DNA from 4 places in the Mesorhizobium sp. WSM4983 genome. Region 4 is predicted to be linked to each of the others. Evidence: riboswitches for the same ligand, from Rfam matches in the RefSeq annotation. Region 4 holds a riboswitch; each other region holds the start of a gene.
What was found. A riboswitch is a leader RNA that binds a small molecule or an ion and turns the genes downstream of it on or off. The one in region 4 is predicted to bind cobalamin.
Positions count from the first base shown of each region.

Region 1: another riboswitch for cobalamin. It lies ahead of bluB (5,6-dimethylbenzimidazole synthase); the one in region 4 lies ahead of P9254_RS15800 (HoxN/HupN/NixA family nickel/cobalt transporter).
Region 2: another riboswitch for cobalamin. It lies ahead of P9254_RS04145 (DUF1636 family protein); the one in region 4 lies ahead of P9254_RS15800 (HoxN/HupN/NixA family nickel/cobalt transporter).
Region 3: another riboswitch for cobalamin. It lies ahead of P9254_RS03940 (CbtB domain-containing protein); the one in region 4 lies ahead of P9254_RS15800 (HoxN/HupN/NixA family nickel/cobalt transporter).

Region 1 is NZ_JARTVM010000010.1:24,385-31,803, reverse strand. It holds gene P9254_RS22895 (TetR/AcrR family transcriptional regulator) at 72-662, shown strand; gene P9254_RS22890 (hypothetical protein) at 807-1,787, shown strand; gene P9254_RS22885 (D-amino-acid transaminase) at 2,029-2,883, opposite strand; gene P9254_RS22880 (aminotransferase class V-fold PLP-dependent enzyme) at 3,074-4,255, opposite strand; gene bluB (5,6-dimethylbenzimidazole synthase) at 4,604-5,335, opposite strand; cobalamin riboswitch at 5,379-5,556, opposite strand; gene P9254_RS22870 (histone deacetylase family protein) at 5,671-6,597, shown strand; gene P9254_RS22865 (exodeoxyribonuclease VII small subunit) at 6,601-6,852, shown strand; gene P9254_RS22860 (DUF2277 domain-containing protein) at 7,044-7,310, shown strand; gene P9254_RS22855 (pirin family protein) at 7,319-7,419, shown strand, end outside.
Region 2 is NZ_JARTVM010000001.1:820,900-828,318, forward strand. It holds gene P9254_RS04125 (NADH-quinone oxidoreductase subunit C) at 1-382, opposite strand, end outside; gene P9254_RS04130 (NuoB/complex I 20 kDa subunit family protein) at 387-968, opposite strand; gene P9254_RS04135 (NADH-quinone oxidoreductase subunit A) at 959-1,324, opposite strand; gene P9254_RS04140 (winged helix-turn-helix domain-containing protein) at 1,659-2,858, shown strand; cobalamin riboswitch at 2,888-3,087, shown strand; gene P9254_RS04145 (DUF1636 family protein) at 3,127-3,555, shown strand; gene cobW (cobalamin biosynthesis protein CobW) at 3,557-4,594, shown strand; gene cobN (cobaltochelatase subunit CobN) at 4,612-7,419, shown strand, end outside.
Region 3 is NZ_JARTVM010000001.1:774,814-782,232, reverse strand. It holds gene P9254_RS03955 (MFS transporter) at 1-296, shown strand, start outside; gene P9254_RS03950 (aromatic ring-hydroxylating oxygenase subunit alpha) at 265-1,464, opposite strand; gene P9254_RS03945 (gamma-glutamylcyclotransferase) at 1,606-2,292, shown strand; cobalamin riboswitch at 2,363-2,560, shown strand; gene P9254_RS03940 (CbtB domain-containing protein) at 2,598-2,777, shown strand; gene P9254_RS03935 (CbtA family protein) at 2,793-3,590, shown strand; gene cobU (bifunctional adenosylcobinamide kinase/adenosylcobinamide-phosphate guanylyltransferase) at 3,583-4,104, shown strand; gene cobO (cob(I)yrinic acid a,c-diamide adenosyltransferase) at 4,106-4,735, shown strand; gene cbiB (adenosylcobinamide-phosphate synthase CbiB) at 4,742-5,731, opposite strand; gene cobD (threonine-phosphate decarboxylase CobD) at 5,730-6,779, shown strand; gene P9254_RS03910 (tyrosine phosphatase family protein) at 6,782-7,291, shown strand; gene P9254_RS03905 (creatininase family protein) at 7,307-7,419, opposite strand, start outside.
Region 4 is NZ_JARTVM010000004.1:347,126-354,544, forward strand. It holds gene P9254_RS15775 (ABC transporter ATP-binding protein/permease) at 1-1,941, shown strand, start outside; gene P9254_RS15780 (nucleoside hydrolase) at 2,068-3,042, shown strand; gene P9254_RS15785 (hypothetical protein) at 3,073-3,216, opposite strand; gene P9254_RS15790 (hypothetical protein) at 3,748-4,473, shown strand; gene P9254_RS15795 (DOPA 4,5-dioxygenase family protein) at 4,718-5,125, shown strand; cobalamin riboswitch at 5,206-5,396, shown strand; gene P9254_RS15800 (HoxN/HupN/NixA family nickel/cobalt transporter) at 5,487-6,554, shown strand; gene P9254_RS15805 (sensor histidine kinase) at 7,083-7,419, opposite strand, start outside.

The sequences.
Region 1 (7,419 bases), on a different contig from region 4:
GAATGTCAGATAGTTCATACGTCGCGTATGTCAATTAGCATACGACGCGTATGTGAATAAGGCCAGGAGCCATGCACAAACCCCGCAAGGAGATGATCGCCGAAACGCGCGCCAAGCTGATCGCGGCCGCGCGCCATGCCTTCGGCACGATCGGCTATGCCAAGGCCTCGATGGACGATTTCACCGCTTCGGCGGGTCTGACGCGCGGCGCGCTCTATCATCATTTCGGCGACAAGAAGGGGCTCCTGCAGGCAGTGATCGCCGAGATCGACGCCGAGATGGCGGCGCGGGTGAACGAGGTGGCCTCGCGGGCGCCTACTCGCTGGCAGCATTTCGTCGACGAATGCACCACCTATATCGAGATGGCGCTTGAGCCGGAAATCCAGCGCATCATGTTCAGGGACGGCCCGGCCGTGCTCGGCGATCCGGCTCAGTGGCCCAACGCCAGCGCCTGCACGGCTTCAATGGCCGATCACCTGTCAAAGCTGCAGGAGGAGGGCGTCGTCGTTCCCGATCTCGATCCCGAGACCGCAGCGCGGCTCATCAACGGCGCCAGTAGCCAGGCCTCGCAGCGCATCGCCAATGCCAAGGATCCGGAAGCGACGTCGAAGAAGGTTGTGGCGGCGTTCAAGCAGCTGCTGGAAGGCCTGAAAACCAAATAGCATCCGGTCGCGGCGTTCCGGGCAATCACTCGGGTCCGCGCTGCCTCAGACAATTGTCCCCCGCTCAAAATCCCTCCGACATTGACTTTGGCAGGAGCGAGCGCATCCTCTCCCGCCAATTCTCTGAGGCGGAGGGTCGGGGCCATGTGGGACTTCAGCATCGGCCGGTCGGTGTCCATCATGATGCGGACGTGGCCGTTCATCGTCTTTCGCATCATCGTCTATTTCGGCATCACGGTGGCCTACACAACAGCGACCGGCACCGGCGCCAGCGTCGGTTACGGCGTCGGCCACATCTCGACCGATCCGGACGGGCCGATGTCCTTTGCCTTGTGGGGTGGGGTCGTCGGCTTCGGCGTGGTCTCGATCGCCGTCTACTGGATCCGCGAATACATTCTCTATGTGCTCAAGGCCGGCCATATCGCCGTCATGGTCCATCTGATCGACGGGCAGGAAGTTCCCGACGGCCAGGGCCAGATCGCCTATGCGCGCGAAGTGGTCACGAAGCGCTTCGCCGAGGCCAACATCCTTTTCGTCGTCGACCAGCTGGTGAAAGGCGCCATCCGCGCCATCACCGGGCTGATCGGCGGCATTGCTGCGTTCCTACCCATTCCAGGCTTGAGCGGTCTGGTGAGCTTCATCAACACCGTCATCCGCCTGTCGCTGACCTATGTCGACGAGATCATCCTCGGCTACAACATCCGCACCAATTCCAACTCGCCTTTCGAGACCGCCAGACAAGGCGTCGTGCTCTATGCGCAGAACGGCAAGTTGATGGTCAAGAACGCCGTCTGGCTGGCGGTGATCATGTGGGGTGTTTCCTTCGTCATCTTCCTTTTGATGCTGGCGCCCGCCGCCGCGATCCTCTGGGCCATGCCGGGCCAGCTTGCCGGCTGGGCCTTCGTGTTGGCCATCGTCTTCGCCTGGGCCTTCAAGGCGGCTTTCATCGAGCCCTTCGCCATCGCTTCGCTGATGCAGGTCTACTTCGCCACCATCGAGGGCCAGGTCCCCAATCCGGAATGGGACCGGCGCCTGGCCGAAGCCTCGTCCAAGTTCAGGGAATTGCGCGACAAGGCGCTCAGCCCCTTCGGCGGCTCGCGCTGGGATTCGCCAAGGACCGCTTGACTAGAGTCAGAGGAGATGCCCCGCCAATGGAAGGATCGCCGCCAGCATCTGGCGCGAACGCCAGCCTAGCAGCGGCCTTGTCAAGCTACTTGGGCGCCGCGAGTGCTCGGGCGAGCTATTCACGTGCAGGGCTGGCGTCAGGAGTGCTTGAGTTAGCGCGGTCCATATGCGCCCCAGTAACGCCACCGGCAGGTAGCGTATCGATGTTTGACGCCGCAGAGAACACCGTCGACGATCAACGCTAGATCGCCGATGCTCGGCTTCTATCGAGATAAATTTGTCGCAACCGCCGGGTGACTACGCCCGGCAGCCCGTTGCCGATCGGCGCACCATCCATCCTGACCACCGGGTTCACCAGCCCGGATGATGACGTTGAAAACGCCTCCGTCGCAAGTCTGGTCTCTACTACCGTGAATGGGCGCTCCTCCACCCGCAGATGAAGTTCACTTGCGCACTGCAGAACGACTGCCCGGGTAATCCCGTGCAGGATATCGCTCGAGAGATCCCGCGTGACGATCGTCCCATCCGAAGTCACGATATGGGCGTTGTTGGAAGAGCCTTCCGTGACGTAACCATCCCTCACTAGCCATGCGTCATCGGCGCCGCGTGATTTCGCCTGCATTTTGGCCATGGAGGGATACAGGAGTTGCACCGTTTTGATGTCGCAGCGCCGCCACCGGAGATCTTCCACGGTTATGACGTGCTGACCGCGTATGGCGACCGGATTTTCGACAAGTGCCTTCTCTTGTGTGAAGAGCACCACGGTGTTCGGCGTATCCCGAGTAGGAAATATGAAATCGCGGTCGGCCGCGCCCCGGGTGATCTGCAAATAGACAAGTCCCTCGGATACATTGTTCCGTCCAATGAGCTCCCTGTGGATCTTCAAAAGATCTGCTTCGGTCAGGGAGAACGGCATATCGAGCTCACGGAGCGATCGCCGCAGGCGCGCCATGTGACTGGCAAAATCGACGAGCTTGCCATCAAGAACGAGCGTGACCTCATAGACTCCGTCGGCGAACAGGAAGCCCCGATCGAAGACCGAGATACGGGCCTCGCTTTCCGGTAGATAGGATCCACTCACATAGACTTGGCGCATTGATAGACCTCAAAAATGCAGACCACGCTCACGGCCTTGAGCGAAACTATTGAACTCTTGTCAGGGTGCAGGCCTAGGCAGCTTCAAGCGCAATAGCGGCGCTGCCATCCTGCACCCCTCGACTGCGAAAACGCTATTCGCCAGACAGCAGGCGGCTAAGGTCAGGCACAGCCCCGAGAAATTCGTCGGTTCACTCCACAGCGCTTCGCAGCGCGGCGACAAAGGCATCAAGATCGCGCTTAAGCATGTAAATGTGTGGCGAAACCCGCAAACCCTCGACGTGCTCGACCTTGCGGTATTTCACGTGGACCTGGTGTTTCTCGCGAAGGTCGCGCTCGAGTTGCTGCATGTCGATGCTGTCGATCGAAAACAGACTTATCGCAGCGAGGCTGTCCGTGTCGGTCGGCGTATGGAGCCTGAAACCGGGAATGTCCTGGACGAGACCTACCCAATATCGGGTGAGTTCGCGCAGTCGCGCATGCATCCGTTCCGCGCCGATCGCCTTGTGGAATTGAATTGCGGGCGCGATTCCTGCCTGGACAGCGGAATTGTAGGTGCCGAGATTCCAATGGTCGAACCTGTCTATGTGCACCGCGGGCTGGTCGAAAGGTGCAAGCAATGGCCAGGTGGTATCGATCCGGCGTTCGCTCACGACCAGCATACCGTTGCCGATAGGAGCACCGAGCCACTTGTGCAGGCTGGTGACAAAAAAATCGCAATCGAGTTCGCGGAAGCTGACCGGCATCTGAGCAAAAGTCTGGGCACCGTCGACGACGGTCATGATGTCGCGCTCCCGCGCGATTTCGCAGAGCCGGTTCACCGGCAGGACACGCCCGTTCCAGTGGTACATGTGAGTCAGCTGCAGGACGCGGGTACGCGGGGTCATCGCCTGAACATAGGATTCGATGATGTCGTCGTCGCTGTCCATGAGGTCGAAGGTGCAGTTTACAACCTCGATGCCCTCGCGCTGTTGCCGCTGCAGCCAGCCCGCACGAACGCTGGGGTAGTCCCAAGGCGAGATCAGCACTTGATCGCCCTTAGTCAGCGGTATTCCGAAGATCGCTGTCGAAAGACCCTCCGACGAATTCCGGTTCAGCGCGATCTCTCCGGGGCTGCAATCGATTAGTTCCGCCAGCTCGCGTTTGATATGAGGAAGTGCTGTGTCGAGCTTGCTCCACATATTGTAGTCGGGATTGCGACTGATGAAGCGGTAGGCGTCAATCGTCGCTTCCTCGACAACAGTCGGTGGGGGACTGACCGCGGCGTTGTTCAAGTTGAGGAATGGTTCTTGCGGCGGGTATTTTGCGCGGATGCGCTCCCATTCCGCTTCGCCCTCATGTTCGGCGGACCGATCTATTGCAAAAAAGTTCATGGGAACGCGCCGGGTCTCATCTATCGCCCGACAATAAGCGCCGAAGCCCAGCTCAATCTGCCTATTCACATGAGAAGACAGAATTTAATTCCGAACGCCGGTGAATTCACCAGACGTTGAAGCCCGAGAACTACATCGCTTGGCACAGGGTTAGCAGTGAGGAAGCGAGTGCGGAGATCCGGCCCAACCACGCCAAGAAGAACCGTCACGTTGTCAAGCGATGCGCGAACAATCCCCGGTTTTCTGAGAGCGGGCAACGACGGTCAGGCCTGCCAATGCGCCATTGCGCAAACGCGGAGCGCGATGGCGCGTTGCGGTTGGTGCGGGTCTATGGAACGCCGAGCGGTTCTAAGGCTTCAATCGTTCTCCGAGACGAGCGATCGCCGATTTGAGCGGCGCCTCGCCGGCGCCGCAAAAGGTCTCGCTCATCACCAGCTCGGGCAGCGGCAGGCGCTTGCCCCAGCCATGCGCTTCGAGGTCGGGCCTTGGAGCGAATTCCGAGACGCGGCCGACGCAGAGATAGGCGATCGGCGTGACGTGCTCGGGGATCGACAGCAGTCGCTTCAGCGCTTCGGGCTCGATGATGCTCACCCAGCCGACCCCGACGCCTTCCGCCCGCGCCGCGAGCCAGAAATTCTGCACCGCGCAGACGGTGCTGTAGAGGTCCATCTCCGGATTGTGCCAGCGCCCGAGCGGCGAGTTCTTCGAGCGCTGGCGGTCGCAGGTGATGCACAGGTTGAGCGCGCTTTCGCAGATGCCCTCGAGCTTCAGCTTGCGGTAGAGCGCCTGCCGGTCCGCCTCGATCGCCGGCAGTTCCTGTTCGCGCGCGGCCAAAAACAGGTCGCGCACCTGCCGCCGCCTTGTGGCGTCCCGGATGACGATGAAGTTCCAGGGCTGCATGTAGCCGACCGACGGCGCGTGGTGTGCCGCGGTGAGCAGCCGCGCCAAAACGCCGTCTTCGAGATCGTCGGCAAGGAAATGGCTGCGCACGTCGCGCCGGGTGAACATGGCCCGGTAGACGGCGTCGCGCGCCAATTGGTCAAAGTCATCGCCGCCGGCGGCGGCTGTTCGTGCCTGCATCGCTTGTCCCCTTGCGATAAGCAGTCCTCCGCCTGACCATGCGGATGACCATGTCTGCCGGGCCGGTCTTCTGGCTCGGGATCGACCCGCATCCGGCGCCTTCCCGTCTGGGACAGTGGCGTTTGCCGGCGCGGTCCCCCTCACAGCGTTGGGCACGCCACGGATTTCAACCGTGTTCCCGATTCTCCCGCGTTGCGGGCACCAGGCAGCGACGCGACCTTATCGCGAAGCCGAAGCCGGGCCAATGCCGCCAGCGACACGATTGGGCGCGATTTCCCCAATCATTCGGCGCTGGAACATGGCTATCCGTGCGACAGGTGCCTAGATTAGGCGCCATGACCACTCGTCTTTACACTCATCCGGTATTCCTGGAACACCTCACGCCGCCCGGCCACCCCGAGCGGCCCGACCGTTTGCGCGCCATCGAGCGCGTGCTCGACGACGAGGCTTTTTCGGCCCTCGACCGCGTCGAGGCGCCGGAAGGCGACGAGGCGACTATCCTTTACGCGCATCCGGAGGATTTCGTCGGCCGTGTCCGCGCTGCGATTCCCGAGACGGGGATCGTCTCGATCGATGCCGACACCAGCGCCAGCCCGAAAAGCTGGCAGGCCGCGGTGACGGCGATCGGCGCGGCGAACGCCGCCGTCGACGATGTGTTCGAGGGCCGTGCCGCCAATGTCTTCGTTGCCGCGCGTCCGCCGGGCCATCACGCCGAAAAAGCGACCGCGATGGGCTTTTGCCTGTTCAACACCGCGGCGATCGCCGCCCGTTATGCGCAGGAGAAGCACCAGGCCGAGCGCGTCGCCATCGTCGATTGGGATGTGCATCACGGCAACGGCACGCAGGACATTTTCTGGGACGATCCGTCGGTGCTCTATTGCTCGACCCACCAGATGCCGCTCTATCCGGGCACCGGTGCCAAGAGCGAGACCGGCGCCGGCAACATCGTCAACGCGCCGCTTGCGCCGAGCACCGGCAGCGACACGTTCCGCGACGCCTTCCTGTCGCGCGTGCTGCCGTCGATCGACGCCTTCCAGCCGGATCTGATCATCATTTCCGCCGGTTTCGATGCGCACCATCGCGATCCGCTGGCCGCGATCAACCTGACCGAGGATGATTTCGACTGGGCGACCGGCCAGCTGATGGAGCGCGCCGGGCGCCACAGCGGCAACCGGCTCGTCAGCCTGCTGGAGGGCGGTTACGATCTGCAAGGATTGGCATTTTCGGTCGCCGCCCATGTCGGGCGGCTGATGAAGGGATGAATGATGGCTGATGAAGCTAACCAAGACGTCAAGGCGATGAGCTTCGAACAGGCGCTCGACGCGCTGGAGAAGATCGTCGATGATCTGGAGCGCGGCGACGTTCCGCTCGACCAGTCGATCAAGATCTACGAGCGCGGCGAGGCGCTGAAGGCTCATTGCGACCGCTTGCTCAAGGCCGCCGAGGACAAGGTCGAGAAGATCAGGCTCTCGCGCGACGGCAAGCCGGTTGGAACGGAGCCGCTCGACGCCGAGTGAGGTGTATTGATATTCAGGTGAGGCCGCCTGCAAACGCGGCTTTCTGCGGTTCCGGTGCTCACGTCCTTCAAGTACGCTCCGGTCCGGTTCTCGGAACCCGCCATTTTCGGCTCGGTCTGACCTGAATCTCAACACACCTCGGTGCACAATGTCAGACCGGTTCGGGCAGAAAGCAGGTAAGGAGTTAAAGCATGTGCCGAAACATCAAGACCCTGTTCAACTTCGATCCGCCGGCGACCGACGACGAGGTCCATGACGCGGCGCTGCAGTTCGTTCGCAAGCTGAGCGGCGCGACCAAGCCGTCCAAGCGCAACGAGCATGCCTTCAACCACGCCGTCGAGGCGATCGCCGCCGCCGCGCGCGAGTTGCTTGACAGCCTCGAAACCACCCAGCATCCGCGCAACCGCGAGGAAGAGGCCGCCAAGGCGAAGGCCCGATCCGCGCTCCGCTTCGCCTGACGCCGGTCATGAGCTTCTTTCCGGGCAACGATCCTGAGGCCGGCGACGACTTCGCCTGCGACCAGATCGAGTTGATGGTCATTCCGAACGCCAAGGACATTGGCGGCTT
Region 2 (7,419 bases), on a different contig from region 4:
GATGGCCCGAGAACAGCACGCCGTAGAGATCATAGGTCTCGCGCTCGAACCAGTCGGCGCCGGGATAGACGCCGGTCAGCGACGGCACCAGCGTCTCCTCGTCGGCCTGGACCTTGAGGCGGATGCGGACGTTCTGCTTCGGCGACAACAGGTGGTAGACGACGTCGAAGCGCTTGGCACGCGACGGATAGTCGGCGCCGCAAATGTCGATGATCGAGACGAACTGGCAGCGCGGGTCGTCGCGCAGGAGGGTCGCGACCTCGGTCAGGTTGCCTGGCTCGACGCAAACCGTCAGTTCGCCATACGCAAGCACCGTTTCGCCGATGCGGCCGGAGAGCTTCTCGCCGAGATAGGTGGAGAGTTCGTGCAACGCCAAGGCCATTGGTTCACCGTTCGATCGTGCCGGTGCGGCGGATCTTCTTCTGCAACAGGAGAATGCCGTAGAGCAGCGCTTCGGCGCTCGGCGGGCAGCCGGGGACATAGATGTCGACCGGCACGATGCGGTCGCAGCCGCGCACTACCGAATAGGAATAGTGATAATAGCCGCCGCCATTGGCGCACGAACCCATCGAGATGACGTAGCGCGGCTCCGGCATCTGGTCGTAGACCTTGCGCAGCGCCGGCGCCATCTTGTTGGTCAGTGTGCCCGCGACGATCATGATATCGGACTGGCGCGGAGACGCGCGCGGCGCGACGCCGAACCTCTCCGAGTCATAGCGCGGCATCGAGGTGTGGATCATCTCGACCGCGCAGCAGGCGAGACCGAAGGTCATGAACATCAGCGAGCCGCTGCGCGCCCAAGTGATCAGCGCCTCGGTCGAGGTGACAAGGAAGCCCTTGTCGGCCAGCTCATTATTGATCTCGAGGAAGAAGGGATCGTCCTCCCCCACCGGCCTGCCGGTGTTGGGATCGATGATGCCCTTGGGCTTCGGCGCGACGAGGGTGCCTGAACTGTCGTTCAATCCCATTCCAGCGCTCCTTTTTTCCATTCATAGGCAAAGCCGATGGTCAGCACCGCCAGGAACACCATCATCGACCAGAAGCCGAGCATGCCGAGCTTGGAGAAGGACACCGCCCACGGGAACAGGAAGGCGACCTCGAGATCGAAGATGATGAACAGGATCGACACCAGGTAGAAGCGGATGTCGAACTTCATGCGGGCGTCGTCGAATGAGTTGAACCCGCATTCATAGGCGGAAAGCTTTTCCGGATCGGGATTGCGGTAGGCAACCAGGAACGGCGCAACGATCAGCGCCAGGCCGACGACCATCGCCACTGCGATGAAGAGCACGATGGGCAGATACGAACTTAGGAGTGCGCTCATGCGGCGGCTTTCCTTCGGCGGCCAGTTCACTTTGATTACAGCAACGGACTCTAAGGCGGAAGCGTGACAGTTTAACCCGCTGAACCGTTTTAGGTGGCCTATGCTGCGACGCGGCGAGGGTTAGCGCAGCGGTTTCGGCGACGCAAGTCAAACCTTCTTCAAAATCCGGCCCTGGACGCCATATCGGAAGAAACTGGTCCGATCCGCTCCTGTTTGATTTCCTTCATGTTTTACTCCACTTTTCTATCCTGACATATCTCCCGCCATTTGCCTGCTAGCATGGCCGGAATCACCGACTGGAAACCCCGGCAAAGGATCAGGGCAAGGTAGCTGGATGAAAGAAAAGATCTCGCTCGCCGCAGCAAGGCGCATTGCGCTCGGCGCGCAGGGTTTTACCGATGCGCGGCCTGCCGGCACTCCCGATCGTCGCCATCTCGCCCGCGTGCTTTCCCGAACTGGCCTGCTGCAGATCGATTCCGTCAGCGCCGTGGTGCGCGCCCACTATATGCCGCTCTACTCGCGCCTCGGCCCCTACCCGCTTGCGCTGCTCGACAACGCGGCCGTCACGCGCAAGCGAACCGTCTTCGAATACTGGGCCCATGAGGCTTCCTTCCTGCCCGTCGAGACCTATCCGTTGATGCGCTGGCGCATGCAGCGGGCCGAGAAAGGCGAGGAAATGTATCTCGGCCTCGCCAAATGGGGCCGCGAGCGCAAGGCGATGATCGAGGAGATCTACGGGCAAGTCGCGGAACGCGGGCCGATCGCCGCCTCCGACATCGAAGGCCACAAGGGCAATGGCGGATGGTGGGGCTGGAGCGAGGCCAAGCACGCTTTCGAATGGCTGTTCTGGGCCGGGCGCATCACCACCGCCTACCGGCGAGGATTCGAGCGCTATTACGACCTGCCCGAGCGGGTTCTGCCGCAGGCCATCCTCGACCTGCCGGTGCCCTCGGTCGAGGACGCGCATCGCCAATTGCTGCGCATTTCCGCCCGCGCCCATGGCATCGCAACCTATGGCGATCTGCGTGACTATTTCCGCCTGGCGCCTGGCGATACGAGAGCCAGAATCGAGGAACTGGTCGAGATGGGCGAACTGCTGCCGGTGAAGGTCGAAGGCTGGGACAAGCCCGCCTATCTCCACAAGGACGCCCGCTTTCCGCGCCGGATCGAGGCCCGCGCCCTGCTCGCGCCCTTCGATCCGGTGGTATTCGAACGCACCCGGACGGAAAAACTCTTCGGCTTCCGCTACCGCATCGAGATCTACACGCCGGCCGAGAAGCGCCAGTACGGCTACTACGTGCTGCCTTTCCTGCTCGGCGACCGGATCGTTGCCCGGGTCGATTTGAGAGCCGACCGGCCGGCCGGCGTGCTGCGCGTCCATGCGGCTTTTGCCGAAGCCGGCGCTCCCGCCGAAACGGCCGCACAGCTCTTCGATGAGTTGAAACAGATGCAGGCATGGCTCGGCTTGGAAACCATCGAGGTGACGCCGGCCGGCGACCTTGGGCCGGCGTTGGCCGACATTTCGGTGTCGTAGCCGCGCGTTGACATGCCAGCACCTCTAAGCCTAAATCCGCCGCAGACGGTCTCCTCCCGGCAAGGGGAGGAGCCAAGAGGGAATGCGGTGCGGGAAAACCCAAATCCGCGGCTGTCCCCGCAACTGTGAGCGACGAGCCTCAGCCGAAAACCACTGGGATGTTTCCCGGGAAGGCGGCGTAAGGCGACGACCCGCGAGCCAGGAGACCTGCCGTCTGAGACATGAGAATCCGATCGCTCGGCGGGTTTTCCGGGCAAGGAGCCTGGTTTTGGATCGCAACGTCAGTTTTCCGGCTAATACCGCGGACACTTCGTCCGAACCCCGCGACGCGCTATCGGAAGTGACCGTCATCGTCTGCTCCTCCTGCCGCGATGAGACCGGTTCGGACGCGCATCCGCGCGCCGGCGCCCTCCTTGCCGAAGACGCGCGCCGCGCCGCGCCGGACGAGAAAATCCGCATCCGCATCGTCGAGTGTCTCGGCAATTGCAAACGCCGCCTGAGCGCGGCGCTGCTGCGCGACGGCTGCTGGAGCTATGTCTTCGGTGACCTGGAAACGACCAGCGGCGCCGACCTCGTCATCGGCGCAAAGCTCTTTGCCACCTCGACCGACGGCCTCATCCCCTGGCGAGGCCGGCCCGATTCCCTCAAGCGCGGCCTGGTTGCCCGCATCCCTCCCCTCGACCTGCTGAAGGACTGACATGACCGCATCCCTCTCCCGTGTTCCCTGCACTGTCGTCACCGGCTTTCTCGGCGCCGGCAAGACCACGCTGATCCGCAACCTGCTCGAAAACGCCAAGGGCAAGCGGCTGGCGATCATCGTCAACGAATTCGGCGATGTCGGCATCGACGGCGAGATCCTGAAAGGCTGCGGCATCGACACCTGCCCAGAGGAAAATATCGTCGAGCTCGCCAATGGCTGCATCTGCTGCACCGTCGCCGACGATTTCGTGCCGGCGCTCGACCAGATCCTGTCGCGCACGCCGAAGGTCGACCACATCCTGATCGAAACCTCCGGCCTCGCTTTGCCGAAGCCGCTCGTCCAGGCCTTCCACTGGCCGACGGTGAAGAGCCGCGTCACCGTCGATGGCGTCATCGCCGTGGTGGACGGTCCGGCGCTGGCCGACGGCCGCGTCGCCTCCGACATGGACGCCCTGCAGGCGCAGCGCGCCGCCGACGATTCCCTCGACCACGACGATCCGGTCGAAGAGGTGTTCGAGGACCAGATCGCCTGCGCCGACCTCATCATCCTGTCGAAGAGCGATCTGATGGACGCGGCGGGCTCAGTCCGCGCCAATGCCGTCATCGGCGAGCATGTGGCGCGCGCCGTCAAGGTCGTGCCGACCGCGCAGGGCAAGGTCGATCCCTCCGTGCTGCTCGGTCTTGGTCTCGCGGTCGAGGACGACATCGAGAACCGCAAGACCCATCACGACGACGAGCTCGACCATGAGCATGACGATTTCGACTCCTTCGTCATCGATATCCCGTCCATCGCCAGTCCGGACGAGCTGGCCAAGCGCGTCGCCCTCGCCGCCGAGCAGGAAAACGTTCTGCGCGTCAAAGGCTTTGTCGAGGTGGGCGGCAAGCCGATGCGGCTGCTGCTCCAGGCCGTCGGCCCGCGCGTCAACCATTATTACGACCGCGCCTGGACGCCGGACGACGACCGCCGATCGCGGCTCGTCGTCATCGGCCTCAAGGGGCTGAACCGCCCGGCGATCGAGCGTATCCTCGCCGGCTGAGGCAAGACCGAACCGCGATGCACATCCTCACCACGACATCCGCCTCGCTCGACGATCTCGCCGAGCCGATCGACCTCAGGCAGACGCCTGCGGATGTCGTGGCCCTGTCCTTCACCGACAGCGATCTCGCCGGCCTCGCCGCTGCGTGGAAGGCCGACGCCGCGCGGCTGCCGTCGATGCGGCTGGCAGCACTTCGCGATCTCCGCCATCCGATGTCGGTGGACCTCTGGATCGACAGCGTTGCCCGTCACGCCAAGGTGGTCCTCGTCCGCATCCTGGGCGGCTACGACTGGTGGCGCTATGGCTCCGACCAGCTCGCCGCGGTCGCACGCGAGCGCGGCATCAAGCTGGCGCTGCTGCCGGGCGAAAGCCATGACGAGGACCAGCGGCTGATCGAAGCCTCGACCCTGCCGCGCGCCGAACTCGACACCCTGCTCGGCTATTTCCGCGAAGGCGGCCCGGCGAACATGAGCGCGCTGGTGCAAAGACTGGCAAGGCTCGCCGGGTCGGATACGGCCGTGGCCGAGCCGGTGAGCGTGCCGAAGGCGGGGTACTATCAACCAGGAATCGGAGTTGTCGCGAAATCAGTCTTCTTGAACGTCGGCGATCAGTCACACCTCCCTCTGTCCGACAGGAGAGAGGGGGGTGTGGCGGAGCTCAACATCGACAGCGTCGGTGCCCCCGTCATCCCCATCCTCTTCTACCGCTCGATGCTGCTTGGCGCGGACGTCGCGCCAATCGATGCACTCGCAGATGCCCTTCGCTCGCAGGGCATGACGCCAATGCCGATCTTTGTTTCGAGCCTCAAGGACCCGGTATCGCTGGCTTTCGTCGAAACCGCCATCGCCTCGCTGAACCCGTCCGCGATCGTCACTGCAACCGCCTTCGCCTCCGGTGCCGAGCCGGGTGCCGAAACGCTCTTCGACCGTGCCGGCGTGCCCGTGTTCCAGGTCATCGTCGCCACGACGCGGCGCGAAGTCTGGGAGAAAAACCAGCGCGGCCTGGCGCCCGCCGACCTTGCCATGCATGTCGTGCTGCCCGAGCTCGATGGCCGTATCCTCGCCGGCGCGATTTCCTTCAAGGGCGAGATTGACACCGATCCGGCGCTGGCCTTCCGCGCCTTCGCCAACCGTCCCGAGGCGGATCGCGTCGCCCAGGTCGCCGCCCGCATCGCCGCCTTCCTCCGCCTTCAACGGACGCAGCGGGCGGAACGCAAGCTGGCGATCCTGATTCCGGATTATCCAAGCGCGCCCGGACGTACAGGCTATGCCGTCGGCCTCGACGTTCCGTCGAGTGTGCTCGCCATGCTGCACGACCTCAAGGAACAGGGCTATGCGGTTGATGGGATTCCACAATCGCCACGCGGGCTGCTGGATGTGTTGGAGGTGGGTGGACTTGGTCTCACCTTACAGGAATATCTCGCCTTTTCGGCAGCGCTTCCCGAAGGTGCACGCGACACGGTTGAGGCAGCGTGGGGGAGAGCCAACGACAAAGCTCACGTCAATGCGCCCCCCTCTGTCCTGCCGGACATCTCCCCCTCTAGGGGGGAGATTGCGCCTGCATCGATGCTTTCGCCAATCATCAACGCTGGAGGAGAAGCGCCGTCAGCGAAACTGCCAATCTCCCCCCTTGAGGGGGAGATGTCCGGCAGGACAGAGGGGGGTGTTCAAGCGCCTCCTTCCGCAAGCTTCCCCTTCCGCGCCGCCGCCTTCGGCAACGTCACCGTGGCGCTGGCCCCCGACCGTGGTCGCTCCGCAGACCGCCGCGCCGACTACCATGACCCGACCCTTCCCCCGCGCCACGAGTTGATCGCCTTCGGCCTGTGGTTGCAAAAGTCGCTCGGCGTCCACGCCATCGTCCATGTCGGCGCGCATGGCACGCTGGAATGGCTGCCGGGCAAGACGGTCGCGCTCTCCGACAACTGCTTCCCTGAGATCGTCACCGGCTCTCTGCCCGTCATCTATCCTTTCATCGTCTCCAATCCCGGCGAGGCGGCGCAGGCCAAGCGCCGCATCGCGGCCGTCACGCTCGGTCACCTGCCGCCGCCGCTGACCGGCGCCGGGCTCGACGAGGCGCAACAGAGGCTTGAGCGGCTGGTCGACGAATACGCACAAGCCGACGGGCTCGACCGCCGCCGCCGCGACCGACTTGCAAGGCTGATCGTCGAAACGGCGCAGAAGACAGGCCTTGCTTCTGAAGCCGGAGTTGCCGGAACCGATGCGCCGGACGAGGCGCTGCGCCGCATCGACGCGTGGCTGTGCGACCTCAAGGATTTTGCCGTCAAGGACGGGCTGCATGTCTATGGCCGCGCGCCCGATGACGAAGCCGATCCGCTGCGCCGCCAAAGCGTCGAGACCGAAAAAAACGCCCTGCTCGCTGCGCTCGACGGCCGTCACATCAAGGCCGGACCGGCAGGCGCGCCGGCGCGCGGTCGTTCCGACGTGCTGCCCACCGGCCGCAACCTTTTCACCTCCGATCCGCGCACCATGCCGACGTCGACGGCCTATGATCTCGGGCAGGCGGCGGCGGAAGAAGTCGTGCGCAGCTATATGCAGAGCCATGGCGACTGGCCGCGCTCGCTGGTCATCGACCTCTGGGGCTCGGCCTCGTTGCGCACCGGCGGCGAGGAGATCGCGCAGGGCCTGGCGCTGATGGGCTGCCGGCCGCAATGGGATGCCGCCACGGGTCGCGTCACCGGCATCGAGGTGATGCCGCCGGCCGCCCTCGGCCGCCCGCGCGTCGACGTCACCTGGCGCATCTCCGGCCTGTTTCGCGATATGTTCCCGACCCAGATCGCGCTGATCGACGCCGCGGCCAGCGCCGTC
Region 3 (7,419 bases), on a different contig from region 4:
CCGGCGCCGACGCCGCGCCGCTGCTCACCGCCGCCTTCCTGCTCGGCGGCGCCTTGTTCACCATTGCGCTCGACGCGCTGGGCTCGACAGCCTTCATGCGGTCAGTGCGTTCCTATGAACGAGCGCAGATGGCGGCTGTCTACCGAACCTATCTCGATTTCTCCGAGCTGACGCCGCCGCTGGTCTATTCGGTGGTGCTCTCCTTCTTCGGTCTCGGCTCGGTGTTCGTCACGCTCGGCCTGTTGGCCGCCTTCTGTGGCTTCTTCACCTGGCGCTATCTGCCGAAGTCGTTTTGACCGGCTGCAACGCCGCATGGCGCCCACGCACCCACTCGTGGAAGCGGCGCAAATCGTACTCCTCGGGCATCAGCACGCCGGCCTGGTGGCGGATCGAGTGCAGACCCTTCTGGTTGATCTCGCAGATCGCGGCGTCCTCCTCCAGCACCTGGGTGCCGAAGGCGACGATGTTGTCGATATCGGTTTGTGCCAGGGCATCGGGCGCGAACAGCCATTCGGCGGTGAGTTCCGTCTGCTCCGGCCCGAGCGGGGCGAGACGCACCGTGCGGACATAGTCGACATGGCCGACGACGAACATCGAGGGTACCGAGGTAGCGTAGGTCTGGCCGGCGGCTCGCTCGGCCGGCGTCAGCCCGGCAAAGACCGGTCCATGGACGCGTCCGTCGCGCGACCAGGTCTCGGCGCCGGCGCGCAGGCCGCCGGAAAACTCCGGCGCATCATTATCCGCATAGCGCGCCCATTCCGGATCGTCATGCCTCGCCATCAGGCCGCGGCCATAGATCGGTACCAGCCGCGACAGGTCCTTGTGTACGCCAGGGCAATGCAGGCATTCGTTGAAGTTCTCCCAGAAGATTTTCCAGTTGCAGTTCATCACCTTGGTGAGCCGGTGTCCGGGGACGAGCGTCTCCAGCGGCCAGTTCGAAAGATCGCGGGAGGCGGAGTCGAAGGAGGCTTCCGCCGAGCCATCGGGCTCCACTGCGAGATTGATGAAGACGAAGCCGCGCCACACTGACAGCGCCACCCGGTAGAGCGGATAATTGTCCTTGTCGAAGCCTTCGGGCAGCGATTTCGATGGGACACGGACGAGATCGCCGCGCAGCGAATAGGACCAGGCGTGGTAGGGGCAGGTGAGCAGCCTTGCCTTCAGCCGCCCTTCGCTTTCCTGGCAGAGCTGCGAGCCGCGATGCCGGCAGGTGTTGTGGAAGGCGCGCAAGCTCCCGGTCTCGTCGCGCAGCACGACGACCTGCTGCGAGCCGATACGCGCGGTTCGAAAGGCAAGAGGTTCCGCGAGATCGGCTTCGCGGCAAACCATGAGCCAGCTCCGATACCAGATCGCTTCGAGATCGAGCCGGTAAGCGTCGGCTTCCCGATAGGCGCTTGCAGGCAACGTCGGCTCGAGGCTGGTGAGGCCATTGTAGCGGCTGTGTTCGCTAGGATTTGGCTGCATGAGCGGCTCCCCTTGGCTGATGACAGCCGACACCCGGGCAGGACCGTTGTCAATTGCGCGGCCATTGTCGCTTCCGGGTGCTGCCCTTAAGGTCACTTCGTAATCGCCTGCGGTTTCGCCGGCTGCCCAGGATTGCAAAGTATGCCTGCAAGAACGATGTCGCTGACCGTGGAACTGGTCGCCCGCTGTTTTCGCGCGGTCGATGACCCGGGGCCCGACCCGGATGCCGAGCATCTCGTGGACAGCGACTATGAAGCCATGCTGGATGCATTCGAGGCCGAGCTACCTGCAACCGAGCCTCTCTGGCTGTTCGGCTACGGCTCGCTGATCTGGAAGCCCGAGATTGAGCATGTCGAGGAGCGCGTCGCCGTGGCACGCGGCTGGCATCGCTCCTTCTGCATGAAGATGACGCGCTGGCGCGGCACCAAGCAAAGGCCCGGGCTGATGATGGCGCTGGATCGTGGCGGCCAATGCAAGGGCGTTGCTTTCCGCCTGAACGGTGGTGACCGCCGGCAGGCGCTGGACAGGCTTTTTCGCCGCGAGATGACGCTGAAGCCGACCAGCTACCGGCCGCGCCTGCTGCAACTCGCAACCGACAAGGGGCCGTTGAGAGCGCTTGCCTTCGTCATCAATCGCAAAGGCACGACCTATGCCGGCCCACTCAACGAAGACGAGGTGGTCGAAAGGCTGGCGACCTCGTGCGGCCACTGGGGTTCAGGCGCCGACTATCTCTACAACACGGTGAAGAACCTCGAACAGCGCGGTATTCACGACCGCCATTTGTGGCGATTGCAGCAGCTCGTCGCCGAGCGGATCGCCGGATCTTAGTCCGAAACCGGTGCCGCAATCACGCTGCGGTGTGACGGAATTTGGTTTGCCGGTCGCGACGATTCTGCCTATAGTCGCTGGCGTCGTCGGTTCCGTTTTTGGAGCCAAGAGGGAATGCGGTGAGGGTGGAGTCTTTGCCCTAAGCCGTGGCTGCCCCCGCAACTGTGTGCGGTAGTCCTCTCCATAGACCACTGAGGTTTGTCCTCGGGAAGGTGGGGAAGGGTGCGAATCCGCGAGCCAGGAGACCTGCCGGCGACAGGAAAGTTGACTTCGATGCCCTCGGGTGGAGGGCGAAAGGACAAGACATGAATACCGCTTCCGTCGCCCTCGGCGCCTCCGTCTCCTCGCAGTCGCGCATCATGCAGCTGGCTCTCGCCGCGCTGCTCGGCATTTTCGTCGTCGGTTTTGTCGGCTTCTCGCACATCGATGCGGTCCACAACGCTGCCCACGACTATCGTCACTCGATGGCTTTTCCCTGCCATTGACGAAGGCCCGATATCATGAATCTGTTTCGCAACGTCGTGTTCGTGGCGGCGATCGTAGGGCTCGTGGCGGGCATCGCGCTTGCCTGCATGCAGGCCTATGCGACCGTGCCGCTGATCCTCAAAGCGGAAGTCTATGAAAAGGCGGGCGGCGGTCATCACCACGACCATGCCGCCAACACTGGAACTAGCGTTGCCATGAGCTCGGCCGAACCGGCGGGCAATGCGATGAGCAGCGCCGCTCCTGCGTCGACGGAAGCGGCGGCTCCGACCGAGGACGAGGGCTGGGCTCCGGCCGACGGCTTCGAGCGCTTCGCCTTCAACGTTGTCGCAAACATCGTCACCGGCATCGGCTTCGCGCTGATCCTGGTCGCGGTCTCGGAATTCGCCGGTGGCATCGGCAGCTGGCGCCAGGGCGTGTTCTGGGGCCTTGCCGGCTTTGCGGTTTTCACGCTCGCGCCCGGCCTCGGCCTGCCGCCGGAACTGCCGGCCATGCCGGCGGCGGACCTTCTGCCGCGCCAGATCTGGTGGATTTCGACGGTGGCCGCAACCGCGGTCGGCCTTGGATTGATCGCCTTTCGCAAGTCGCTGCCCTTGGCAATTCTGGCGGTCGTGCTGATCGTCGCTCCGCACGTAGTCGGCGCGCCGCAGCCCGTCAGCTTCGAGACGGCGATTCCCGAGGGGCTGCACCATCAGTTCGTGGTGGCGGTGACCCTCACCGATCTGGTCTTCTGGCTGGTGCTCGGTGCGGCCGTCGGTGTGGTGCGCGGCCGCTTCACCGGTACGTCGACCAGCCTGCGCGACAGCTTTGCCTGATCGCGCGGAGGGCCATCTGACCTTCATCATCGGCGGTGCGCGCTCCGGCAAGAGCGCGCATGCCGAGTGCCTGGTGGCGGCAAGCCCGTCGCCTTGGGCCTATATCGCCACCGCGCAGGCCTATGACGAGGAGATGCGCGAGCGCATCGCGCTGCATCGCTCGCGCCGCGGCAAAGGCTGGGTCACCGTCGATGCGCCGCTCGACCTGGTCGGCGCGATCGACGCCTTGCCCGATCACCAGCCGGTGCTTATCGATTGCCTGACATTGTGGCTGAGCAATCATATGCTGGCGGACCACGATATCGAGGCCGAGTGCCGGCGGCTCTCGGATGTGCTTTCGCAGCCGCGCGGACCGTGGTTTGTGGTGTCTAACGAAGTCGGGCTCGGCATCGTGCCGGAAAATGCGCTGGCGCGCCGGTTCCGCGACGCCGCCGGGCGGCTCAACCAGCAGGTCGCGGCTGTCGCCGACAGCGTGCTGATGATGGTGGCGGGGCTGCCGCTCAAGGTGAAGTGACATGGGCGAGATCAAAGACACGATCATCGACGACAAGGATGCCGAACGCCATCGAGCCAAGATGGCCAAGCGCAAGGCGGTGCAGGATGCCGAGGTGGCCGGCAAGACGATCGAGAAGGGACTGCTGATCGTCAATACGGGGCCGGGCAAGGGCAAGACCACGGCTGCGTTCGGCCTGGCGCTGAGGATGCTCGGCTACGGCAAGCGCGTCGGCGTCGTCCAGTTCATCAAAGGCAAATGGCACACGGGCGAGAAGGATGCCTTCGCCGCCTTTGGCGATCGCGTCGTCTGGCACGCGATGGGCGAGGGCTTCACCTGGGAGACGCAGGACCTGAAGCGCGACATTGCCGCCGCCGAGGCTGCCTGGGCGAGGGCGCTCGAGCTGATTGCCGACCCGTCGATCAGCCTCGTGGTCCTCGACGAGCTCAACATCGCTCTGCGCTACGACTATCTCGAGCTGGAAAAGGTGGTCGCGGCGCTGAAGGCGCGTCGCGAGGGCCTGCATGTCGTCGTCACCGGCCGCAATGCTAAGCCGCTGCTTGTGGAGGCCGCCGATCTCGTCACCGAGATGGGGCTGACCAAGCACCATTTCGCGGCCGGTGTGAAGGCGCAGCAGGGGATTGAATTCTGAGGCGCCTTAGCCGCCGATCAAAATGGTCAGGTAGATCACCGTCGCCGACAGAATCGCGAACAGGCCGATCAGCAGCCCGTCGGCGACGCGATAGAGTTCCAGCGCCTGCCTTATGTCGGTGCTTTCGGCCTCGCGCCTGCCGCCTTCGCCCATGAAGGCATCCTCGACGACCTCGCCGCCATAAGTGCGCGGTCCGGCCAGGGCGAGCCCCAGCGCGCCGGCCATGGCGGCTTCCGGCCAGCCGGCATTGGGCGAACGGTGCTTCTTCGCGTCACGCCGCATGACCTGCCAGGCGTTGCGGGGGTCGGCGCCCTTGACGATGAAGGCCGCCAGCACAATCAGCAGGCCGGTGAGCCGCGATGCCGGCAGGTTGACCAGGTCGTCGAAGCGAGCGGCCGCCCGGCCGAAGGCCTCGTATTTCGGCGTGCGGTGGCCGATCATGGAATCGGCGGTGTTGGCGGCCTTGTAGGCAGCACCCCCGGCCAAACCACCGACACCGGTCCATATGGCAGGCGCGACGACGCCATCGGAGAAATTCTCTGCCAGGCTTTCGATCGCGGCTCGGGCAACGCCCGCCCTGTCGAGCTCGTCCGGATCGCGGCCGACGATGCGCGAAACGGCGATGCGGCCGAGCGTGAGGCCGCCGGTCTCCAGCGCATCGGCGACATCCTCGACATGCTCGGCGAGGCTCTTCTGCGACAGAAGCGAGGAGCTGAGAATGGCCGCGATGACCAGGCCGGACGGAAAGATCAGCCAGAGCAGGACATGCAGCGCCAGGCCTATGGCCGCCGGCACCAGCAGGACGACCAGAAGCGCCTGGAGGCCGCGGCGGCGACGCAATTCGTCGGAATCGGTGGCGCGGTTGAGCCTGCGATCGAGAAAGGATATCAGCCTGCCGATCCAGGTTACCGGATGACCGATGGCGTTAAACAGCCAGTCCGGGTAGCCAAGGGCACGTTCGATGGCGAGTGACAGGAAAGCGATCAGTATCGACATGAAGCTTCTAAGCGGAGCGGTTGCAGCGGTTGATCACGGCGGCAGCCTTGGCCGGGCAAGCGCGCTCTTTCCTCATGCGCCACAGCCTTTCCTTGACCTCTCGACAGGTATCAATCCGCACTCCTATCCGCTTTTCGATCTGCCCGCCACCGCCCTGTCACGATTGCCCGAGCCAGGACGACTGCGCGAATTGGCCGAAATTGCGGCCAAGGCGTATGGCGCGCGGTCGGCGGCGCATGTCGTGGCCGCGCCCGGCACGCAGATCCTGTTGCCGCGGGTCGCTTCGCTGGTGAGGCCCGGCAAGGCACTGGTGCTGGGTCCAACCTATGCCGAGCACGCCAGGGCGGCCGCGATTGCAGGCCATGCGATTGTGGAGGTGGGCGACTTCGACGCCTTGGCGGACGCTGACCTTGCCGTGCTGGTCAACCCGAACAATCCGGATGGGCGAGTGATCGAAAGGCACCGCCTGGTCGGCCTTGCTGCGCGGCTTCGCGCGAAGGGCGGCCTGCTGGTGGTCGACGAAGCCTTCATGGATGTCGGCCCGGTCCAACACAGCCTTGCCGGCGATGTGGGCCAGGGTGGTATGGTGGTGCTGCGCTCCTTCGGCAAATTCTTCGGCCTTGCCGGCGTCAGGCTTGGTTTCGCGCTGGCCGACCAACTGACAGCCGAGCGGCTGGAGGCGCAGCTTGGGCCATGGGCTGTCGCCGGTCCTGCACTTGAATACGGAATCCGCGCATTGGCGGATGCCGGGTGGCAGGATGACATGCGACAGGGCCTGGCAGCCGATGCCAAGCGCCTCGACGCGCTGCTCAGCCGATTCGGTATCGCGGTCGCCGGCGGCACCAGTTTGTTCCGCTATTTGTCGTTCTCCGATGCTGCCTCCCTGTTCTCCGCTCTTGGCGAACGCGGTATCTTGGTCCGCCATTTTGCCGATCGTCCGCACGCCTTGCGCGTCGGTCTGCCCGGCAGCGAAGAGGAGTGGCAGCGGCTCGAGAGCGCGCTTGCAGCGTGGGCCTCGCGGCGCGACTATGCGCCGAAGGAGTGCTGACGATGATCCATGTCTGTTCGCTGTCGAAGGTGGAGGAGACCGTTGCGAGAACCGGCGCGGAGCGCTTGCTGTCGCTGCTCGCCGACGGCACCGGGATGATCCGTCCGGCCTCGATACTGGCCGAAAACCATCTGCATCTCGTCATGCACGACATCGTCGCCGCGCAGGAAGGCATGACCATGCCGGGCGAGGAGCATGTGCGCGCGCTGCTCGACTTCGCCTATCGCTGGGACAGGGCCAAACCGATGGTCGTGCACTGCTATGCCGGTATCAGCCGCTCGACGGCATCGGCCTATATTATCGCGGCGGCACTGGCGCCCAAACGCGACGAGGCGGAGCTGGCGAAGACGCTGCGCTTTCTCTCGCCGTCAGCGACGCCCAATCCAAGGCTGATTGCCGTTGCGGATATGTTGCTTGGGCGAGAAGGCCGGATGATCGCGGCGGTCGAAGCAATCGGGCGCGGTGCAGATGCCTTTGAAGGGATTCCGTTCGAACTCAGCATTAGAGATTGAGCTCGCACTGTTCCGCTACGCCAGCCAGTCGGCAAGCCTCGCCTTACGCACATCCCTGGCCAGGCTGATGAAGCCATCGGCCTGATGCTCGGCCGTGAGCCGGCCTTTTTCGGCGGTGGCGGTGCTGG
Region 4 (7,419 bases):
CCGAAGCAATCGCCCGAGCAAGAGGAGCCGGCCGAAGCCACGCCGGAGGCCGTCGGCGAACCGGCGCCGCCGCCGCCGGAATCCGTCGAGCCCGGTCCGAAGCTGACGCCCGAGGAGGCCGAGCAGGCGCGCAGGAAGTACCTCTTTAGGCGGTTCTGGATCAGCGGGCGCGGCTACTGGGGCCGGAATGGCGACAAGCTCGCATGGCCGTTTACGATTGGGCTGTTGGTGCTGATCTGCGTCAATGTCGGCTTCCAGTATGGCATCAATGTCTGGAACCGCGCCTTCTTCGACGCCATCGAACAGCGCAATGTCCACACCGTCTATATGCTGAGCGCCGTCTTCGTGCCGCTAGTCGCCGGAAGCGCCAGCCTCGTCGTCGCTCAGGTCTATCTGCGTATGACGATCCAGCGCCGCTGGCGCTCCTGGCTCACCACATCTGTCATCGCGCGCTGGCTGGCCAGCGGCCGCTACTATCAGCTCAACCTCGTCGCCGGCGACCACTCGAACCCCGAAGCCCGTCTCACCGAAGATCTGCGCATCGCCACCGAGTCCCCCGTCGATTTCATCTCCGGCGTTCTCAACGCCTTCCTGGCGGCCTCGACCTTCATCGTCGTGCTGTGGACCATCGGCGGCGCGCTCACCTTGCCGCTCGGCCGCGAGAGCATCACCATCCCCGGCTTCCTCGTCGTCACCGCGGTCATCTATGCCGCCATCACCTCGACCTCGATGGTGGTCATCGGCCGCCATTTCGTGCAGCTTTCGGAGCGCAAGAACCAGGCGGAAGCCGAATTCCGCTACACGCTGACACGCGTGCGCGAAAACGGCGAGAGCATCGCGCTGCTCGGCGGAGAGGCGGAGGAGCGCAGCGGAATCGACAGGAATTTCGGCCATGTGCTGAGGCAATGGGCGCTGCTGACCGGACAGCACATGCGCACCGCGATTGTCTCGCAAGGGTCGATGCTGTTCGCGCCGGTGGTGCCGGTGCTGCTCTGCGCGCCGAAATTCCTCGAAGGCTCGATGTCGCTCGGCCAGGTCATGCAGGCGGCCTCCGCCTTTGCCATCGTGCAAGGCGCGTTCGGCTGGCTGGTCGACAATTATCCGCGCCTGGCCGATTGGAACGCCTCGGCGCGCCGCGTCGCTTCGCTGATGATGTCGCTCGACGGGCTGGAGCGCGCCGAAGACAGCGAGTCCTTTGGGCGCATCCGGCGCGGCGAGACGCAAAACGGCGCCATGCTCAGCCTGGACGATCTCTCCGTCACCCTCAACGACGGCACCGGCGTGGTCAAGGAGACGAAGGTCGAGATCAACCCGGGCGAGCGGGTGCTGGTCGCCGGCGAATCCGGCACCGGCAAGTCGACGCTGGTGCGGGCCGTCGCGGGCCTGTGGCCCTGGGGCGGCGGCAGCGTCAATTTCCATGCCGGCAAGCGGCTGTTCATGTTGCCGCAACGCCCCTACATCCCGACCGGCACGCTGCGGCGCGCGGTCGCCTATCCGGCCGCCGCCGACAACTGGACGGTGGACGAGATCGACGCCGCCCTCGACAAGGTCGGCCTCGGCTACCTGCGGGACAGGATCGAGGAAGAGGCGCCGTGGGACCAGACGCTCTCCGGCGGCGAAAAGCAGCGCCTCGCCTTCGCGCGCCTGCTGCTGCACGAGCCAGACATCGTCGTGCTGGACGAGGCGACCTCGGCGCTGGACGAGAAGAGCCAGGACAAGATGATGCAGACGGTGGTCCAGGCATTGCCGAAGGTCACCGTCATCAGCGTCGCCCACCGCGCCGAGCTGGAAGCCTTCCACAGCCGCAAGATCACGCTGGAGCGGCGCGAGGGCGGCGCGAAGCTGGTCAGCGATGTGGAGCTGGCGCCGCGCAAGGGCAAGCGCAACGTGTTCGCGCGGGCGCTGTGGGGGAGCGGGGCGAGAGGCGGGCAGGCGCGCTGAGGGCGGCATTATGGGCGGGGCGGCAAGAGCGTCAGTTGTGGTGATCGCGCTTCGGCCGGATGGCAACCTTGACGTCACCAGAGGCCCCGGTCTGTAATCGCCGCAGGCCAGGGAGAGGCGACCCCCATGGAAAAGATCATCCTCGACTGCGATCCGGGGCACGACGATGCCATCGCCATCCTGCTTGCGGCCGGCAACCCGGACATCGACCTTCTCGGCATCACCACGGTTTCGGGCAACCACAATGTCGAGAACACCACGCGCAATGCGCTCTCCGTATGCACGGCCTACGGCATAAAGGTGCCGGTGGCGAAAGGCTCGCCCGGCCCGCTGATCATCGACCAGGTGCTGGCCGTCGAGATCCACGGCGAGACCGGGCTCGATGGCCCGGAGCTGCCGCCCGCCTCGTTCGAGCTCGACAAGCGCCATGCCGTCGACTTCATCATCGAGACGGTCATGGCGCATGAGCCGAAAACCGTCACGCTGGTGCCGGTCGGGCCCTACACCAACATCGCTCTAGCCGTGCGCAAGGAGCCGCGCATCGTCGAGCGGGTGAAGCGGGTCGTCGCGATGGGCGGAAGTTTCACGCGCGGCAACATCACGCCGGCGGCCGAGTTCAACGTCTATGCCGACCCGGAGGCCGCAGACGTGGTGTTCCGCGCCGCTTGGGACGTCACCATGGTGGGGCTTGACCTCACGCACCAGGCCTTGGCCACCCCCGACCTGCAGGACAGGGTGCGCGCCGTCGGCGGGCCGATCGCCAAATTCATCCTCGACATCTGGGAATTCATTGCGACCACGCATGGCGGCCTGCTGCAGATAGCCTATCCCGCCGTCCATGACGCCTGCTGCGTGGCGGCGATGATCGACGCAGGCGTCTTCACCACCGAGAAGGCCGATATCCGCGTCGAGCTTGCCGGACGGTGGACCAAGGGCATGACGGTCTGCAATTTCGAGAAGCTGGGCGGCATGCGCCATTTCGGCGGCACGGCGAGCGAGCAGGTCGATTTCCGCCATACCGTGGCGATGAAGCTCGACCATTCGAAATTCTGCGACCTGATCGTCGATGCGCTCGAGCGCCTCACCAGTCAAAAGGCGTGAGGCGCTCCAGGGGCAAGGCCTAGCCGGCCCTCACAGCAGGAACGATTGCCTGTCGCGCAATGTGGCGCTGATGGCGGCGATGCCGGTCTCGATCTCGCGCTTGTTGGCCAGGATCGCATCGCCGGCCGCACCCTCGACCATCGATCGCAACAGGTCGGCCTGGCCGACCAGCACCGCATCCTTGTCGGCCAGCGCGACGAGCGTTGCGGCTTCGAGCCGGTAGCGCGGGCGCCTTGCCGCCCTGGGCGACTCTCAAGCCTCCAGGCCCGCGCACGCCAGGAAGTGGGGGAGAATTGGCCCGGCGAAGCCGAGACGGCCATTTCGACGAGAGCCCGGCGGTCGGCTTCAGCAACCGGCGCTGGCACGGTGGTGTCCTTGTTCTGTTGCATTTTAGTTGAAACTAATTTGAAAGTTACCCGTTAGCAGCGCGTAGGCGAGCTCAAACTTGCCCTGCTGTCGACAGCTAAGTTGAAAGGAGAAGTCCTAAGCCTTTTTCAGTGCTTGGCGTTGCCGAGACCGCTTTTCTCTCATTCGTCTTTCGAGCGGCCTCCAGCCGCGCCGGTCACCGCCGAGGCCGATGCCTGGCAGGGCGAGAAGTTGCCATCGCTCGGCACGCATTCGCGCGACGAAGGCTTCGCAGACCGCTGTCGAGCGGACGCTCGATGAGGAGCCACACAAGGTTGGCCTTGGAACAAAGGTCTGGCCATGAAAAAATACCTAGCAGCCGCGCTGGCGATCGCCATCCCGATCGGGCATGCCTCGGCGCTTGACGTCGGCGTGGGCGGCAAGGTCGGCGGCATCGGCGTCGGCGCCGGATTGGGCGCCGGTTCGCAAGGCGTGTCGGCGGGCGTGGGCGCCAGTGCCGACGGTGTCGGCGGCGCAAACGTCGGCGCATCGACCGGCGGCGGATCGCTCGGCGTCAATGCCGGCGGCAATCTGGGCAGCACCAGCACAGGCGTGTCGACAAGCGTGGGCGGCGCCGCCGCGGGCGACGATCCTTCCGCCGTCAGCGGATCGGCTGCCTCTGCGCAGAACCCGGCCGCGGTGCCGACAGCCCCTGCTTTGGCCAAGAGCGCGACGCAGACCATTGTGCTGCCTCCAGTGCTGAGGCCCTCCAGATCCGCCGGCGGCGACCTCCGGCGGGTCACCAAAGGCTATCGCATCGCGCCGCTGTCACCTCCGAAGGCGATACGGGGCACGCCGGCCGCCGTGGTGCGCGCCTGTCGCGCCGCGATCACGGCGGCCGCCAAGCCCCTCGGCGCCGTGCGTGTTTACACGGTCAGCGCCGGCCCCTTGCGTCAACGCCGAAGCGGGCTCAACGCGCCGATCGAGGTGCGCATAGACTATGACAGGCGAGGCGGCATCGAAGTGAGGCAGGCGAAAGTCGGCTGTCGCCTAAATGCGAAGGGCACGGTCACCGCGGTGATTTAGGGCAGAGGCAGAACGGCCGTTGCCATCCTTCCTGCCGGTTGCAACCTCGGCGGTTTGGCAATTCCTCGCCCCCACAAGGTGGACGGGAGAGGTGGCTCGGCGCAGCCGAGACGGAGCGGGGGAGCGCCATATCCGATAACCCTGCCGACCGCAGGCGCAGACCGCGGCCGGCTGCAGACAAGGCGCCCGCGCTTCGGCTAGAGTTCCGCCGGGCGCAAAAAAATCATCGAAGGGGAGCATCGCGATGAACGAAGTCAGGCCAATCGCCGAGATCGCCAGCTATCACGCCCATATCTATTACGGCGGGGAGGCCGAGCGGCAGCATGCCGAATGGCTTCGCCAGCGCATCGCAGAGCGCTTCCGCGTGCGCCTGGGCAACTGGCGCGACGAGCCGGTCGGCCCGCACCAGCAAGCCATGTACCAGGTCTCCTTCGCCACCGAGATCTTTGCCACGCTGGTTCCCTGGCTGATGCTGAACCACGGCGGCCTGAGCATCCTCATCCACCCCAACACCACCAACCCCAAGCGCGACCACCTGATCGACCCGATCTGGATCGGACGGGCACTGCCGGTGAAGGGCGACGTGCTTGGCGAGGAGGACGAGGCAGAGGAATCGCTGGAGGTGAATACCGAGCCGACGCTGGGGGTGTGAGGGGGGCGCGGCGATCTCGTCACGATGGCGTGAGAGGCGGCTGGCCGTCGGAGTTGTTGATTGACTGGCCAACCGCGGTGTGGCGAATTCGCGCCGATGGTTCCCTTCGGGGATCAAAAGGGAACGCGGTGCGGAGAAATCCAAAGCCGTGGCTGCCCCCGCAACTGTAAGCGGCATGCCGTTTTCACGATGCCACTGGCTGCATGGGCCGGGAAGGCGAAAGCGGCGGCAATCCGCGAGCCAGGAGACCTGCCATCATGGACGTCAAAGCAGAACATCGGACGGGGTGATCCGGTGTGCGCGCCTGGCCGGACGGCGGGGCGAGTTCCCTGCGATGACAGGCAACGTCAAAGGCAGAACCATGCTGATCCAACTATCGAAAATGCTGAAAAAAACCGCGCCCGACCTGAAGGCCAGGCTGATTACAATCTACGGCGCGCTCGCCATTCTCAACGTCGGGGCGTGGCTGTGGGCTTTCGTCGCCTTCCACGACAAGCCGACATTGCTTGGCGTCGCTCTCGTCATTTATGGCCTCGGCTTGCGCCATGCCGTCGATGCCGACCACATAGCGGCCATCGACAATGTCACGCGCAAGCTGATGCAGAACGGCAAACGGCCGGTCTCCGTCGGTTTCTTTTTCGCACTCGGCCATTCGACGATCGTCGTCATCGTCGCTGCGGCTATCGCGGCGGCAACGTCCCTGCTCGGCCGTTTCCAGAGCCTTCAGGAGATTGGCGGCACCATCAGTACCGGCGTTTCCGCACTCTTCCTGCTCGCCATCGCGGCGATGAACATCGTCATCTTCTTCTCGATCTACAGAAGCTATCGGCGGGTGCGGGCCGGTGGGGCGTTTGTCGAGGAGGATCTGGACCTGCTGCTCAACAATCGCGGCTTCCTGGCCCGCGTCTTCCGCCCGATGTTCCGGCTGGTGTCGCGCAGCTGGCACATGTTCCCACTTGGTTTCCTCTTCGGCCTTGGCTTCGACACCGCGACCGAAGTCGCCATGTTCGGCGTGTCCGCGGCACAAGCGGCCAAGGGCGTGCCGTTCGAGGCCATTCTGGTCTTCCCGGTGCTTTTCGCGGCCGGTATGTCACTGGTCGACACGACCGATGGTGTGATGATGCTCGGCGCCTATGAGTGGGCCTTCGTCAAGCCGATCCGCAAACTGTACTACAACATGACGATCACCCTGGTGTCGGTCCTTGTCGCAGTACTGATCGGCGGCATCGAGGCGCTCGGCCTGATCGGTGACAAGTTCGGTCTGTCGGGCGGCTTCTGGAACGGCGTCGGCACGCTCAACGACAATTTCAACAATCTGGGCTTCGCCATTATGGGCATCTTCATCGCCGCCTGGGCGATCTCCTATGTCGTCTACAAGGCCAAGGGGCTGGACGATGTGGAGATCGGATCCGCAGCAAAGAATTCATAAGCCGCCGGCGGCGGCTGGCTGCAGCAGGCCAGCCGCATCTCTCTGCCATCAGACGCCGGCGGGCTGCCAGCCTGCCGCCTTGAATGCCTCGGCATCGGGAAGCCGATGACGGCAAAGGTCGATCGCCGCCCCGTCAGCGGTGCTCGGCTTGACATTCTTGTTCCCGTTCACTGTTGGCAGACAGCGACAGGAGATCGCCGGCCCGTGCGCACGCGCTTCAAGGCATGCTGAGGAGCCGTAGCCCAAGCCTTTGGAAGTGTGACGGAATTCTGCGCTTGGATAAGCCAGGGGTTAAGGCCTGGGATAAGCCCCATAATCCATAAGCCAGAATCCAGAGTCCAAATATCCAGAGTCCAGAACAGAAAAGCTGGCGCTTTTCTGTTCTAAAAAAGCGGGGAAGGGGAAAGCAAAAATGGGAGCAGCGCAAGCCATTCGGCGTACGGCGCTACGGCGAGGGCTCGGCGGCGCCAGCGAGCTTCCGACGTGGCGGCGAGCCGCCCTGTTCGGTCTCCCAGGATGCAACCGGCCTCACGTCAGCCCGGCGATCTGCTCATCGCCGTCCAGCTCCGCCCCGCCGGCGACGACCACGTTGGCGAGCGGCGCCGAGAGCGTCCAGCGAACGAGGCCGGGCAGCCGTTCCATGGAGGCGCTGCCGGAGAGGCTGGTGGGGACGACGCGCTGGAGAACGACGCTGCCGAAGCCTTTATGCGGGTTGGCATCGGCGGCCGCGGGAGGTTCGGAAAAATGTTCCTCCCAGACCAGCTCGAAATCGCTGCCTTCGGGGGCCGGTGCTACCCGCCAGTCCATCCGCACGGTTCCGGCGTCGCCGGCCAGGGCGCCGTATTTCGTCGCGTTGGTGCCCAGC